One region of the Streptomyces sp. NPDC037271 genome, then DNA from elsewhere that is predicted to be linked to it. Evidence: riboswitches for the same ligand, from Rfam matches in the RefSeq annotation. Region 1 holds a riboswitch; the other holds the start of a gene.
What was found. A riboswitch is a leader RNA that binds a small molecule or an ion and turns the genes downstream of it on or off. The one in region 1 is predicted to bind S-adenosylmethionine.
Positions count from the first base shown of each region.

Region 2: linked by a shared signal. The riboswitch ahead of thrC (threonine synthase) and the one ahead of ACZ7G3_RS09885 (aminotransferase class V-fold PLP-dependent enzyme) in region 1 are both predicted to bind S-adenosylmethionine.

Region 1 covers NZ_JBVJVN010000004.1:8,909-15,110, reverse strand. Annotated here, with positions in the region: gene ACZ7G3_RS09890 (glycerate kinase) at 1-1,027, shown strand, start outside; gene ACZ7G3_RS09885 (aminotransferase class V-fold PLP-dependent enzyme) at 976-2,349, opposite strand; SAM riboswitch class IV at 2,576-2,692, opposite strand; gene trpD (anthranilate phosphoribosyltransferase) at 2,773-3,837, opposite strand; gene qcrB (cytochrome bc1 complex cytochrome b subunit) at 3,968-5,629, opposite strand; gene qcrA (cytochrome bc1 complex Rieske iron-sulfur subunit) at 5,626-6,202, opposite strand, start outside.
Region 2 covers NZ_JBVJVN010000012.1:139,151-145,352, forward strand. Annotated here, with positions in the region: gene ACZ7G3_RS21620 (hypothetical protein) at 79-222, opposite strand; gene groL (chaperonin GroEL) at 348-1,973, opposite strand; gene ACZ7G3_RS21630 (cold-shock protein) at 2,367-2,570, opposite strand; gene ACZ7G3_RS21635 (MoaD/ThiS family protein) at 2,977-3,252, opposite strand; gene thrC (threonine synthase) at 3,249-4,553, opposite strand; SAM riboswitch class I at 4,571-4,718, opposite strand; gene ACZ7G3_RS21645 (glucosyl-3-phosphoglycerate synthase) at 4,890-5,834, shown strand; gene ACZ7G3_RS21650 (hypothetical protein) at 5,965-6,202, opposite strand, start outside.

The DNA.
Region 1 (6,202 bases):
GCTGGTCGCGCTGGCCGCCACCGGCCCGGTCGGCGAACCCGTCGGCACCCACTTCGCGCTGCTCGGCGCGCAGGACACGGCGGTGGTGGAGATGGCCGCCGTCGCGGGACTCTCCCTGGTCCCCCGCGCCCTGCGCGACCCGGGCGCCACGACGACGTACGGCGTCGGCGAGCTGATCCGCGCCGCGCTCGACACCGGGGTGCGGCGCGTCCTGGTCGGCTGCGGCGACTCGGGCACGTCCGACGGGGGCGCGGGCGCGCTCCAGGCGCTCGGGGCCCGGCTGCTGGACGCGGACGGCTTCGAACTCCCGCACGGCGGACGCGAGCTGATCCGCCTCGCCCGCATCGACCCGTCCGGTCTCGACACCCGGCTGAAGGACACCGAACTGCTCGTCGCCTGCAACCCGTTCAACGTGCTGTGCGGAGAGCGGGGCGTGGCCCGGGTGTTCGGCCCGCAGAAGGGGGCGACGCCCGCGCAGGTCGAGGAGTTGTCGGCCGGTCTGGAGAACTGGGCGCGCGTCCTCACCCGCGACCTCGGTGTCATCGGCACCGACCTGCGCAACGGCCCGGGCACCGGCGCCTCCGGCGGGCTGGGCGCGGGCCTGGCCGCCGTCGGGGCCCGGCTGCTGCCCCGCTTCGACGTGCTCCTCGACCACCTCGACCTGGACGCCCGCCTCGCCCGCGCCGACCTGGTGCTGACCGCCGAGGGCGCCCTGGACCACCAGACGCCGCGCGGCAAGATCCCGGCCGAGGTGGCCCGCCGCGCCAAGCTCTACGGCCGTCCCGTCCTCGCCCTGGCCGGCACCCTCGGCGAGGGCGCGCACGAGGTGCCGGGGGTGGACGCCTGCCACGGCATCATGCCGGCGCCGATGGCCCTGGCGGACGCGCTGCTGCGGGCCGCCGAACTCCTCACGGACGCCACGGAGCGGGCGTTGCGGATGATCCTGCTGGGGTCACGGCTGCCGGGCCGGACGGTTCAGCCGGCGGAGGCCGTGTCGGGCACACAACGCCCGTCCTCGGTACGGTAGTTCCACCGGGCTCCGTCGTTCACCAGCTCCCTGACCGCGTTCACGAACCGCTCGACGTGCTCGTCCGGGGTGCCCGCGCCGAAGCTGACGCGGATGGCGTTGAGGGACTTCTCGCCCGGCGCCGCCTCGGGGGCGCCGCACTCACCCTGCGCCTGCGGGTCACTGCCGAGCAGGGTGCGCACCAGCGGGTGGGCGCAGAACAGGCCGTCGCGCACGCCGATGCCGTACTCGGCGGAGAGCGCGGCGGCGAAGTGGGAGCTGTTCCATCCTTCGACGACGAAGGAGAGCACGCCGACGCGGGGGGCGTCGTCGCCGAAGAGGGAGAGGACGCGCACCTGCGGCACCCGGGCGAGCCCCTCGCGCACCTTCCCGATGAGGTACTCCTCGCGGGCGACCAGCGTGTCGAACCCGGCCTCGGTGAGCGCCTTGCAGGCGGAGGCGATCGCGTAGGCGCCGATGACGTTGGGCGACCCGGCCTCGTGCCGCGCGGCGCTGTCGTGCCACTCCACGTCCACGCCGCCGTCGGCCCGCCGGGTGACCCTGCGGCTCGCGCCGCCACCGGCGAGGTACGGCTCCGCCTCGCGCAGCCAGTCGGCCCGGCCGGCCAGCACGCCGGCACCGAACGGGGCGTACAGCTTGTGCCCGGAGAAGGCGACCCAGTCCACGTCCAGGTCGGCCACGGACACGGGATGGTGCGGGGCGAGCTGGGCGGCGTCGAGCACGATCCGCGCACCGTGCGCGTGCGCGGCGGCGGCCAGTTCACGCACCGGCCACAGCTCGCCGGTGACGTTGGAGGCGCCGGTGACGCAGACCAGGGCCGGCCCGTAGGGCTCGCGGGCGACGAGGGCGCGCTCCAGGGTCTCGACGGCCTGGGCGGGGGTGCGCGGGGCGTCGAGGAAGGTGACGTCGGCGTCCCTCCAGGGCAGCAGCGAGGCGTGGTGCTCGGTCTCGAAGACGAAGACCCGGCAGTCGGCGGGCAGCGCCGCGGCGAGCAGGTTGAGCGAGTCGGTGGTGGACCTGGTGAACACGACCTGGTCCCCTTCCCGGCAGCCGAGGAACTCCGCGACGGCCTTCCGGGCGTTCTCGAACAGGTCGGTCGACAGCTGCGACAGGTATCCGGCGCCCCGGTGCACGCTGCCGTAGTAGGGGGCGTAGGCCGCCACGTCGTCCCAGACCCGCTGGAGCGCGGGCGCGCTGGCGGCGTAGTCGAGCGCGGCGTAGGTGACCTCGCCGCCGGTGACGAGCGGGACGGTGACATCTCCGCCCAGGACGGGCAGCGGAGGACAAACGGACTGGTCGGCGGCAAGGGTGGGGACGGACATGGGCGCACTCCCGTGGCGTGAAGGCAGGCGGCGTCACCACGCGGACCGCGCGGGGCCGGGCGTGGGTGCAGCCGAGAAGGCGGGGAAAGGAGGGTGCGGAGGCGAGGCACCGCTTCAGGGTGTCGGGCCGGTCCGAAGGACAGGCCCTATCGCATTCGCTGGTTCACGGGAGACTCCCTCGAGTGGCCCAGGACCCCTGGCCCCACACTTCCGAGAGCGTGCGAGGGGTCCGCGCTTGCCGTGAACCCTGCTGTCCACGGCCTGGTCTTCACCCGGGGCACCCCGCCACGGACGGAGGGTTGCCGGACAGTCGGCCGGGGCCTGATGACTGTCACTCATGACCTGCCAAGGAACGTACGGGAAAAGATCGGCGTCCCGCAACCCGGGTCCGGATCGCGGGACGCTCGTCGCACGGGAAGGCCGTTACGCGTTGCTCGCGGCCACCCAGCGGTCGAGGGCGCGCTTGGCGGCGCCCGAGTCGATCGCCTCGGCGGCCCGGTCCATGCCGGCCCGGAGCTGCTCGGCGAGCGGCGCCTCGCCGGGCTCCAGGGCGACCAGGGCCGCCGCCGAGTTCAGCAGCACCGCGTCCCGTACCGGGCCCGTCTCGCCGGCCAGCAGGCGGCGGGCGACGTCGGCGTTGTAGGAGGCGTCGGCGCCGCGCAGCGCCTCGACCGGCACCAGTTCGAGGCCGACGTCCCGCGGGTCGAAGGTCTCCTCGGTGACCCGGCCGTCCCGCACGATCCAGACCCGGGAGGTGGCGGTCGTGGTCAGCTCGTCGAGGCCGTCGTCGCCGCGGAACACCAGGGACGAGTGGCCGCGCTCGGCGAAGACACCGGCGATGATCGGTGCCATCCGGGCGTGGGCGACCCCGACCGCCTGGGACTTCACCCTGGCCGGGTTGGTCAGCGGGCCCAGGAAGTTGAACACCGTGCGGATGCCCAGCTGGCCGCGCGCCGACGCCACGTGGCGCAGCGACGGGTGGAACTTCACGGCGAAGCAGAAGGTGATGCCGGCCTCCTCGGCGACCTCCGCGACCCGTTTCGGCGTGAGCTCCAGGTTGACCCCGAGCTTCTCCAGGACGTCGGAGGCCCCGGAAGCCGAGGAGGCGGCCCGGTTGCCGTGCTTGACGACCTTGGCGCCCGTGCCGGCCACGACGATCGCCGACATGGTGGAGATGTTGACCGTCTTGGCGCCGTCGCCGCCCGTGCCGACGATGTCGACGGTCTCCCCCGGCACCTCGATCACGTTGGCGTGGGCGTACATGGTGCGGACCAGGCCGGAGATCTCCTCGACGGTCTCGCCCTTGAACCTCAGGCCCACCGCGAAGCCGGCGATCTGGGCGTCGGTCGCCTCGCCGCGCATGATCACGTCCAGCGCCCAGGCCGTGTCGTCCGCGGACAGGTCGCGGCCGTCCAGCAGTCCGTTCAGCAGGGCGGGCCAGGAGCGGCCCGCCGCGGTGTCGCCTCCAGCGGGAGTCACAGCGCTCATGAGCCGCTCCTGAATCGTGTGTGTCGTGGAAAGGGAGTGTGGTCCCACCCTATCCAGCCCCGGGCACGGCGAAGGGCCCCGTCCGAGGAACGGACGGGGCCCTTCGCCGTGGTGTGGCGACGCTGGAGGGTCAGTGGTGGCCGTGGCCGCTCGTGATCTCCTTGTACTCCTCGACGGTCGGCTTCGGAATCTGCGACTCCTCGCCGTAGTAGGCCTCGCTGAGCTTGGCGCGGAGCTTCTCGGTGGTCTTCACCTTGCGCTCGACGCCGTTCTCGTCGACCGTCGGGCCGATCTCGGCCGGCTTGTACTGCTCGTGCGCCGTGAGCGTGTGCAGCTGCTCCTGGCTGAGCGGCTCGTGCACCTCGATGAACTCACCGTGCGGCAGGCGCTTGATGATGCCGGACTCGCGGCCGTGCAGCACCTTCTCCTTGTCCCGGCGCTGGAGGCCGAGGCAGATCCGCTTGGTGACGACGAACGCGATGACCGGTCCGACGAAGAACCCGATCCGCACGAACCACGTGACCGCGTTGATCGACAGGTGGAAGTGGGTGGCGACGATGTCGTTGCCGCCGCCGATCAGCATGATCATGTAGGCGGTGACCCAGGCCACACCGAACGCCGTCCGGGTCGGGGCGTTGCGCGGCCGGTCCAGGATGTGGTGCTCGCGCTTGTCCCCGGTCACCCAGGACTCGATGAACGGGTACACCGCGATCAACGCGAGGAAGATCCCGAAGATCACGAGCGGGATGAAGACGCCCAGGACCAGCGTGTGACCCCAGAAGTTGATCTCCCAGCCCGGCATGGCGCGGACCAGGCCCTCGGCGAAGCCCATGTACCAGTCGGGCTGGGCGCCGGTGGAGACCATGTCCGGCCGGTAGGGGCCGATGGACCAGATCGGGTTGACCGACGCGATGCCGGCGATGGCCGCGATGACACCGAAGACCAGGAAGAAGAAGCCTCCGGCCTTGGCCATGTACACCGGCAGCAGCGGCATGCCGACGACGTTCTTGTTGGTCTTGCCGGGACCCGCGAACTGCGTGTGCTTGTGGTAGAAGACCAGGATCAGGTGGCCGACCACGAGCCCGAGCATGATGCCCGGCAGCAGCAGGATGTGGATCGAGTAGAACCGGGCGACGAAGTCGGTCCCGGGGAACTCCCCGCCGAACAGGAACATCGAGATGTACGTACCGACGATCGGCACGGACAGGATCGCGCCCTGCGTGAAGCGGACACCGGTGCCGGAGAGCAGGTCGTCCGGGAGCGAGTAGCCGGTGAAACCGGTGAACATGCCCAGGACGAACAGCAGGAAGCCGAACAGCCAGTTGATCTCGCGCGGCTTGCGGAACGCGCCGGTGAAGAAGACGCGCATCATGTGCACGAACATGCCGGCGAGGAAGATGATCGCCGCCCAGTGGTGGATCTGCCGGATCAGCAGACCGCCGCGCACCTCGAAGCTGATGTCGAGCGTCGACTTGTACGCCTCGCTCATCAGCTGTCCCTGCATCGGGACGTACGCGCCGTGGTACTCCACCTCGTTCATCGACGGGTGGAAGAACAGCGTCAGGTACACACCCGTGAGGATGATGATGATGAAGCTGTAGAGGCAGATCTCACCGAGCATGAAGGACCAGTGGTCCGGGAAGATCTTGCGCATGTTGGCCTTGGCCAGGGAGTAGATCCCGAGCCGGCCGTCGGCCCAGTCGGCGACACGTTCGCCGGCCGGGGCCTTTCCGCGCGATCGGCCCGCCGTGGCGCCGGCGGACGGGTTCGGGTTGCTCGCTGCAGTACTCATCCGCGCTCCCAGAATGCAGGACCGACGGGCTCCTCGAAGTCGCTGAGCGCTTCGAGATAGCCCTCGTCGTTCACGCCGATCCGCAGCTGCGGCAGGGGGTGGCCGGCGGGACCGAAGATCACCCGGGCACCGTCGGCAAGGTCGAAGGTGGACTGGTGGCACGGGCACAGCGCGTGGTGCGTCTGCTGCTCGTACAGGGAGATCGGGCACCCGACGTGGGTGCAGATCTTCGAGTACGCCACGACGCCCTCGTGCGACCACTCGAGCTCGCGCTTGTCCTTGATGGCCTCCGGCTCCAGCCGGATGATCATCAGGGCGGCCTTGGCGATCTCGTTCTGGAAACCGTGGTCGTGCTCCTCCAGGCCCTCGGGCTTGGCGAAGGTGAGGGAACCGACCGCGATGTCCGACGGGCGCATCGGCTCGTTGGTGTTCATGTTGACGAGCAGCTTGCCCTTGGACCACAGCGTGTGGCGGAGCTTCGTCCCGGGCAGCGGGCCGAGGTCGCGCAGCAGGACGACGCCGGAGAGCGGCACCAGCGTCAGTGCCCCGAACATCGTGTTGCGGATCAGCTTG
Region 2 (6,202 bases), on a different contig from region 1:
GGTCGGTATGTGCATGCGCATGCACCTGCCGGTGACAACAACGGGCCCGCCCGTCCCGCCCATTCCGACCCTCCGCCATCAGTGGCGCAGGTCACAGCCGCAGTCCCGGCCGCAGTCGCGGTCGCAGTCGCGGTCGCGGTCGCAGTCGCGGTCGCAGTCGCGGTCGCGGTCGCGGTCCGGCGAGGCTGCGGGCCGGCGCCCGGCGACCGGGAGCGGCGCCATGACGATCCGCTGCGCGCCGATGACCAGGGCCTGCGGGAAAGGCCGGTGACACGCCCGAGGGCGGCACCCCCTGTCGGGGAGTGCCGCCCTCGGAACCGTAGGACGGTCGATCGACCAGAGGCCGATCAGAAGTCCATGTCACCGCCCGGCATGCCGCCCGGAGCACCGGCCGCGGCGGCCTTCTCCGGCTTGTCGGCGATGACGGCCTCGGTGGTGAGGAACAGCGCGGCGATGGAGGCGGCGTTCTGCAGGGCAGAGCGGGTCACCTTCGCCGGGTCGATGATGCCCTCGGCGATCATGTCGACGTACTCGCCGGTCGCGGCGTTCAGGCCGTGGCCGACGGTCAGGTTGCGGACCTTCTCCACGACGACGCCGCCCTCGAGACCACCGTTGACGGCGATCTGCTTCAGCGGGGCCTCCAGGGCGAGCTTCACGGCGTTGGCGCCGGTCGCCTCGTCACCCGAGAGCTCCAGCTTCTCGAAGACCTGGGAGGCCTGGAGCAGGGCCACGCCACCACCGGCGACGATGCCCTCCTCGACGGCCGCCTTCGCGTTGCGAACGGCGTCCTCGATGCGGTGCTTGCGCTCCTTGAGCTCGACCTCGGTGGCGGCACCGGCCTTGATGACGGCCACGCCGCCGGCCAGCTTCGCCAGGCGCTCCTGGAGCTTCTCGCGGTCGTAGTCCGAGTCGCTGTTCTCGATCTCGGCGCGGATCTGGTTGACCCGGCCCTGGACCTGGTCGGCGGAGCCGGCGCCGTCCACGATCGTGGTCTCGTCCTTGGTGATGACGACCTTGCGCGCGCTGCCCAGCAGGTCGAGCGTGGCGTTCTCGAGCTTGAGGCCGACCTCCTCGGAGATGACCTCGCCGCCCGTGAGGATGGCGATGTCGCCGAGCATGGCCTTGCGGCGGTCGCCGAAGCCCGGGGCCTTGACGGCGACGGACTTGAAGGTGCCGCGGATCTTGTTGACGACCAGGGTCGACAGGGCCTCGCCCTCGACGTCCTCGGCGATGATCAGCAGCGGCTTGCCCGACTGCATGACCTTCTCCAGGAGCGGCAGCAGGTCCTTGACGTTGCCGATCTTGGAGTTGGCGATCAGGATGTACGGGTCGTCGAGCGACGCCTCCATACGCTCCATGTCGGTGGCGAAGTACGCCGAGATGTAGCCCTTGTCGAAGCGCATACCCTCGGTGAGCTCCAGCTCCAGACCGAAGGTCTGGGACTCCTCGACGGTGATGACGCCTTCCTTGCCGACCTTGTCCATGGCCTCGGCGATGAGCTCGCCGATCTGGGTGTCGGCGGCGGAGATGGAGGCCGTGGAGGCGATCTGCTCCTTGGTCTCGACGTCCTTCGCCTGCTCCAGCAGGGCGGCGGAGACGGCCTCGACGGCCTTCTCGATGCCGCGCTTCAGGGCCATCGGGTTGGCGCCGGCCGCGACGTTGCGCAGGCCTTCCTTGACCAGAGCCTGGGCGAGAACGGTCGCGGTGGTCGTACCGTCACCGGCGACGTCGTCCGTCTTCTTGGCGACTTCCTTGACCAGCTCGGCGCCGATCTTCTCGTACGGGTCCTCGAGCTCGATCTCCTTGGCGATGGACACACCATCGTTGGTGATCGTGGGGGCGCCCCACTTCTTCTCGAGGACGACGTTGCGGCCCTTGGGGCCGAGCGTCACCTTGACGGCGTCCGCGAGCTGGTTCATGCCGCGCTCGAGGCCGCGCCGCGCCTCCTCGTCGAACGCGATGATCTTGGCCATGTGAAGTGGTCCCTCCAGGACTGGGGGTGATTCCTTCGGACCGCGCCCGCGCCCGCGACGGACGGCTCGCGTGCCGTGTGGTTCCTTCCCCACCCGGCCTGCGGGCCTCACCGACCCGGTCCTTCGTTGTCACTCTCACCTTCAGAGTGCTAACGCAATGATTAGCACTCGCCCCTGTCGAGTGCAAGCGCCTCTCGGGGATCGACACCCGGTCTCGGCCGACCGCGAACAAGGATCCGGGCGGGTCCGGGGAGACTCCGGGCCAGGCCCCGGGCCAGATCCGGGCCAGGTCCGGGCCAGGTCCTGAGCGGATCCGGGGCAGGCCGAAGGGCCCGCACCCCGGGAGGTACGGGCCCTTCGGATGAAGGCCAAATGCTGCGGTGGCCGCGCGTCTCAGGCGCTGAGGCGAACCATGTCGGCCTGCGGGCCCTTCTGACCCTGCGAGATCTCGAACTCGACCCGCTGGCCTTCTTCGAGGGTGCGGTAGCCGTCCATCTGAATCGCGCTGTAGTGGACGAAAACATCCGCACCACCGTCGACCGCGATGAAGCCGTACCCCTTCTCCGCGTTGAACCACTTGACGGTGCCCTGAGCCATGCCTAACTCCCCTATTACTGGCCCTTGCACAGATCCGCACTTCGCGGACCCGGGTCAGACCTCACCCCCCACGACTGGGGGCGTGCGCCGGAACGCGTCGACCGCGGCTGAATGTATCTGTCCAACTGCCCTCTGCAACAGGTCAATTGGACGAGAAATCTGGACGCGCCCGGTCCGGAATGTGGCGAGAATTCGCCTGAATTCGGGGCAAGTCAGGGCAGGCAAAGGGAACAAAAGCCGCGAAAGACGCCCACACTTTGGCTACATCTTGTCGGGCGTGCGGCAGGAACGAAGAGTTCCCGATCTTGTGATCGGGAGCCCGTTCCCCAACTCTACCGCGCTCAATCCCATGGAATTGCCCCCTCCGCTTCTCTTACGGAGGGGGCAGTTCGCGCTACGACGCGTATCAGCCGCCGGCGACCGCGGGAATGATGGAGACGCCCGCGCCGTCGGGGGTGGCGGTCTCCAGGCCCTGCTCGAAACGGACGTCGTCGTCGTTGACGTAGACGTTGACGAAACGGCGCAGCTTGCCCTGGTCGTCCAGGACTCGGGCGGCGATGCCGGTGTGGTTCTTCTCCAGGTCGGCGATGACCTCACCGAGGTTCGCGCCCTCGGCGCTGACCTCCGCCTTGCCGCCGGTGTAGGTGCGCAGGATGGTCGGGATGCGAACGGTCACGCTCATGCGAGGCCAGCCTCTCGGAAGGAGTCCAGGTTCGGGCGGATGGTGGCGGTGAGGCCGGTGCCGGCCACCGCGTCGAGGGTCTTCAGGCCGTCGCCGGTGTTGAGGACGACGGTGGTGAGCGACGGGTCTAGGACGCCGTTCTCGATCAGCTTCCTGGTGACGCCGACCGTCACCCCGCCCGCCGTCTCCGCGAAGATCCCCTCGGTGCGCGCGAGCAGCTTGATGGCGTCGACGACCTGCTCGTCGGTCACGTCCTCCACGGCGCCACCGGTGCGGCGGGCGATGTCGAGGACGTACGGGCCGTCGGCCGGGTTGCCGATCGCGAGGGACTTGGCGATGGTGTCCGGCTTCTGCGGGCGTACGACGTCGTGGCCGGCCTTGTACGCGGTGGACACCGGCGAGCAGCCCGCCGCCTGGGCGCCGAAGATCTTGTACGGCTTGTCCTCGACCAGGCCCAGCTTGATCAGCTCCTGCAGACCCTTGTCGATCTTCGTGAGCTGGGAGCCGGACGCGATGGGGACGACGATCTGGTCGGGCAGCCGCCAGCCGAGCTGCTCGCAGATCTCGTACGCCAGCGTCTTGGAGCCCTCCGCGTAGTACGGGCGCAGGTTGACGTTGACGAAGCCCCAGCCCTCGCCGGCCGGGTCGCCGATCAGCTCGGAGCAGAAGCGGTTCACGTCGTCGTAGTTGCCCTCGATGCCGACGAGCTCACCGCCGTAGACGGCGGCCATGACGACCTTGCCCTGCTCCAGGTCGTGCGGGATGAACACGCAGGAGCGGAAGCCGGCGCGGGCCGCGGCGGCGCCGACGGCGCCCGCGAGGTTGCCGGTGGAGGAGCAGGAGAGCGTGGTGAAGCCGAAGGCGCGGGCGGCCTCGATGGCCTGGGCGACGACGCGGTCCTTGAAGGAGTGCGTCGGGTTGCCGGAGTCGTCCTTGACGTACAGGCCGCCGGTGACGCCCAGCTCGCGGGCCAGGTTGTCGGCCTTGACCAGCTTGGTCCAGCCCGGGTTGATGTTCGGCTTGGTCGCCACGTCGGCGGGGACGGGCAGCAGCGGGGCGTAGCGCCAGATGTTGGCGGGGCCCGCCTCGATCCGCTTGCGCAGTTCCTCGGTGTCGTAGGCCGAGAAGTCGTAGGCGATCTCCAGCGGGCCGAAACACTCCTCGCAGGCGAAGACCGGGCCGAGCGGCACGCGGTGACCGCACTCGCGGCAGGAGAGGGCGTCGGCGGGGCCCAGATCGACGGATCCGGCGGGAACGGCAGCGGCGGGGGTGGTGGTGCTTTCGGCGGTCTGCACAGCCATGGAGGCGAGGCCCTTTCTCCTCATCTTCCTCACGACGCATCTCGCCGTGAGACGGATTTGGCACCTTCCCTAGTCGGGAGCCTCGCCACGTCTGCGTGACAAGAACCGACTGGAGGGTTGCCGGGGCTTCAACGGGCCGTATCCCTCTGCCCCTCTGGATGAGCGGTATTCGGTTGTTGTGCGGTGGTGCGGTTGTTGCGCGGTGGTGCCGCGCGGGCCCCCCGGCATGCGGTGGGCCCTCGCGTTGTTCAAGACTGTAACCGAAGGCCAGGGCGGTTGAGACAGTCGTCCGCACCGCGAGATGGATCACAACGGATCACGAAGGAGCCACCGGACGTGCTGGAAGAAGTCGAGCGCTGGCTGAGCACACGCTCCTGGTCCCTGGCGGACCGGCCGGTCCAGCAGCTCCTGACCGCCAAGCACGCCACGGGCCAGTCGGTCAGCGTGGTGCTCCCCGCCCTCGACGAGGAGGCGACGGTCGGCGACATCGTCACGGTGATCCGCCGGGACCTGATGGGGCGCGTCCCGCTCGTCGACGAGATCGTGGTCGTGGACTCCGGGTCGAGCGACCGCACGTCGGAGGTGGCCGCGGCGGCGGGCGCGCGCGTCGTGCACCGCGACGCGATACTCCCCCGTCTCCCGGCCGTACCCGGCAAGGGCGAGGTCCTGTGGCGCTCACTGCTGGTCACCGGCGGTGACATCGTCTGCTTCGTCGACGCCGACCTGCGCGAGTTCTCCGCCGACTTCGTCTCCGGGATCGTGGGGCCGCTGCTCACCGACCCGGACGTGCACCTCGTCAAGGCCATGTACGACCGCCCGCTGGGCACCGCGGCCGGTCAGGGCGGCCGGGTCACGGAACTGATGGCCCGCCCGCTGCTCAACATGCACTGGCCGCGGCTGGCCGGTTTCGTGCAGCCGCTCGGCGGCGAGTACGCGGCCCGCCGCTCCCTCCTCGAACAGCTTCCGTTCCCCGTCGGCTACGGGGTCGAGCTGGGCATGCTGGTCGACGCCCTGCACCTGGTGGGCCTCGACGCCCTCGCGCAGGTCGACGTCGGCGTGCGCAGGCACCGGCACCAGGACGGCCAGGCGCTGGGCCGCATGTCCGCCGCGATCTACCGCACCGCCCAGCTCCGGCTGGCCCGCGGCCACCTGGTCCGGCCGTCCCTCACCCAGTTCGAACGCGGCGCCGACGGCTTCGAACCGCGCACGTACTCCGTGGACACGGAGGAGCGGCCGCCGATGACGGAGATCGCGGAGTACGCGGCCCGGCGGGTGGCCTGACTCGCCGGGCCGCGGTCTCCGGGCCCGCGGTCTCCGGGCCCACGGTCTCCGGGCCCGCGGTCTCCGGGCCGCGGTCCTTGGTCCTCGGCCCCCGGTACGGGGTGGCCTGCCTCCCGGTCCCGGGGCCGCGTCAGCCGGAAACGCCGTCCGACCAGCGCCAGGTGCCGCCGGAGTCGCGTGCGCAGGTCAGGTACTCGCCGCCGCGTCCGTGGGTGCTCAGGCCGCGGTGCTTCTTGGCGCAGAACTGGCCGTCGGCATAGCAGTTGCCCGCGGGACTGGTGAGTTCACAGACGCCGGTACCACCGCCGGTACCGCCGCCGCTGCCGCCGCCCGTGCTGCCGCCGGTGGCGGTGCCGCCCGTGCCGGTG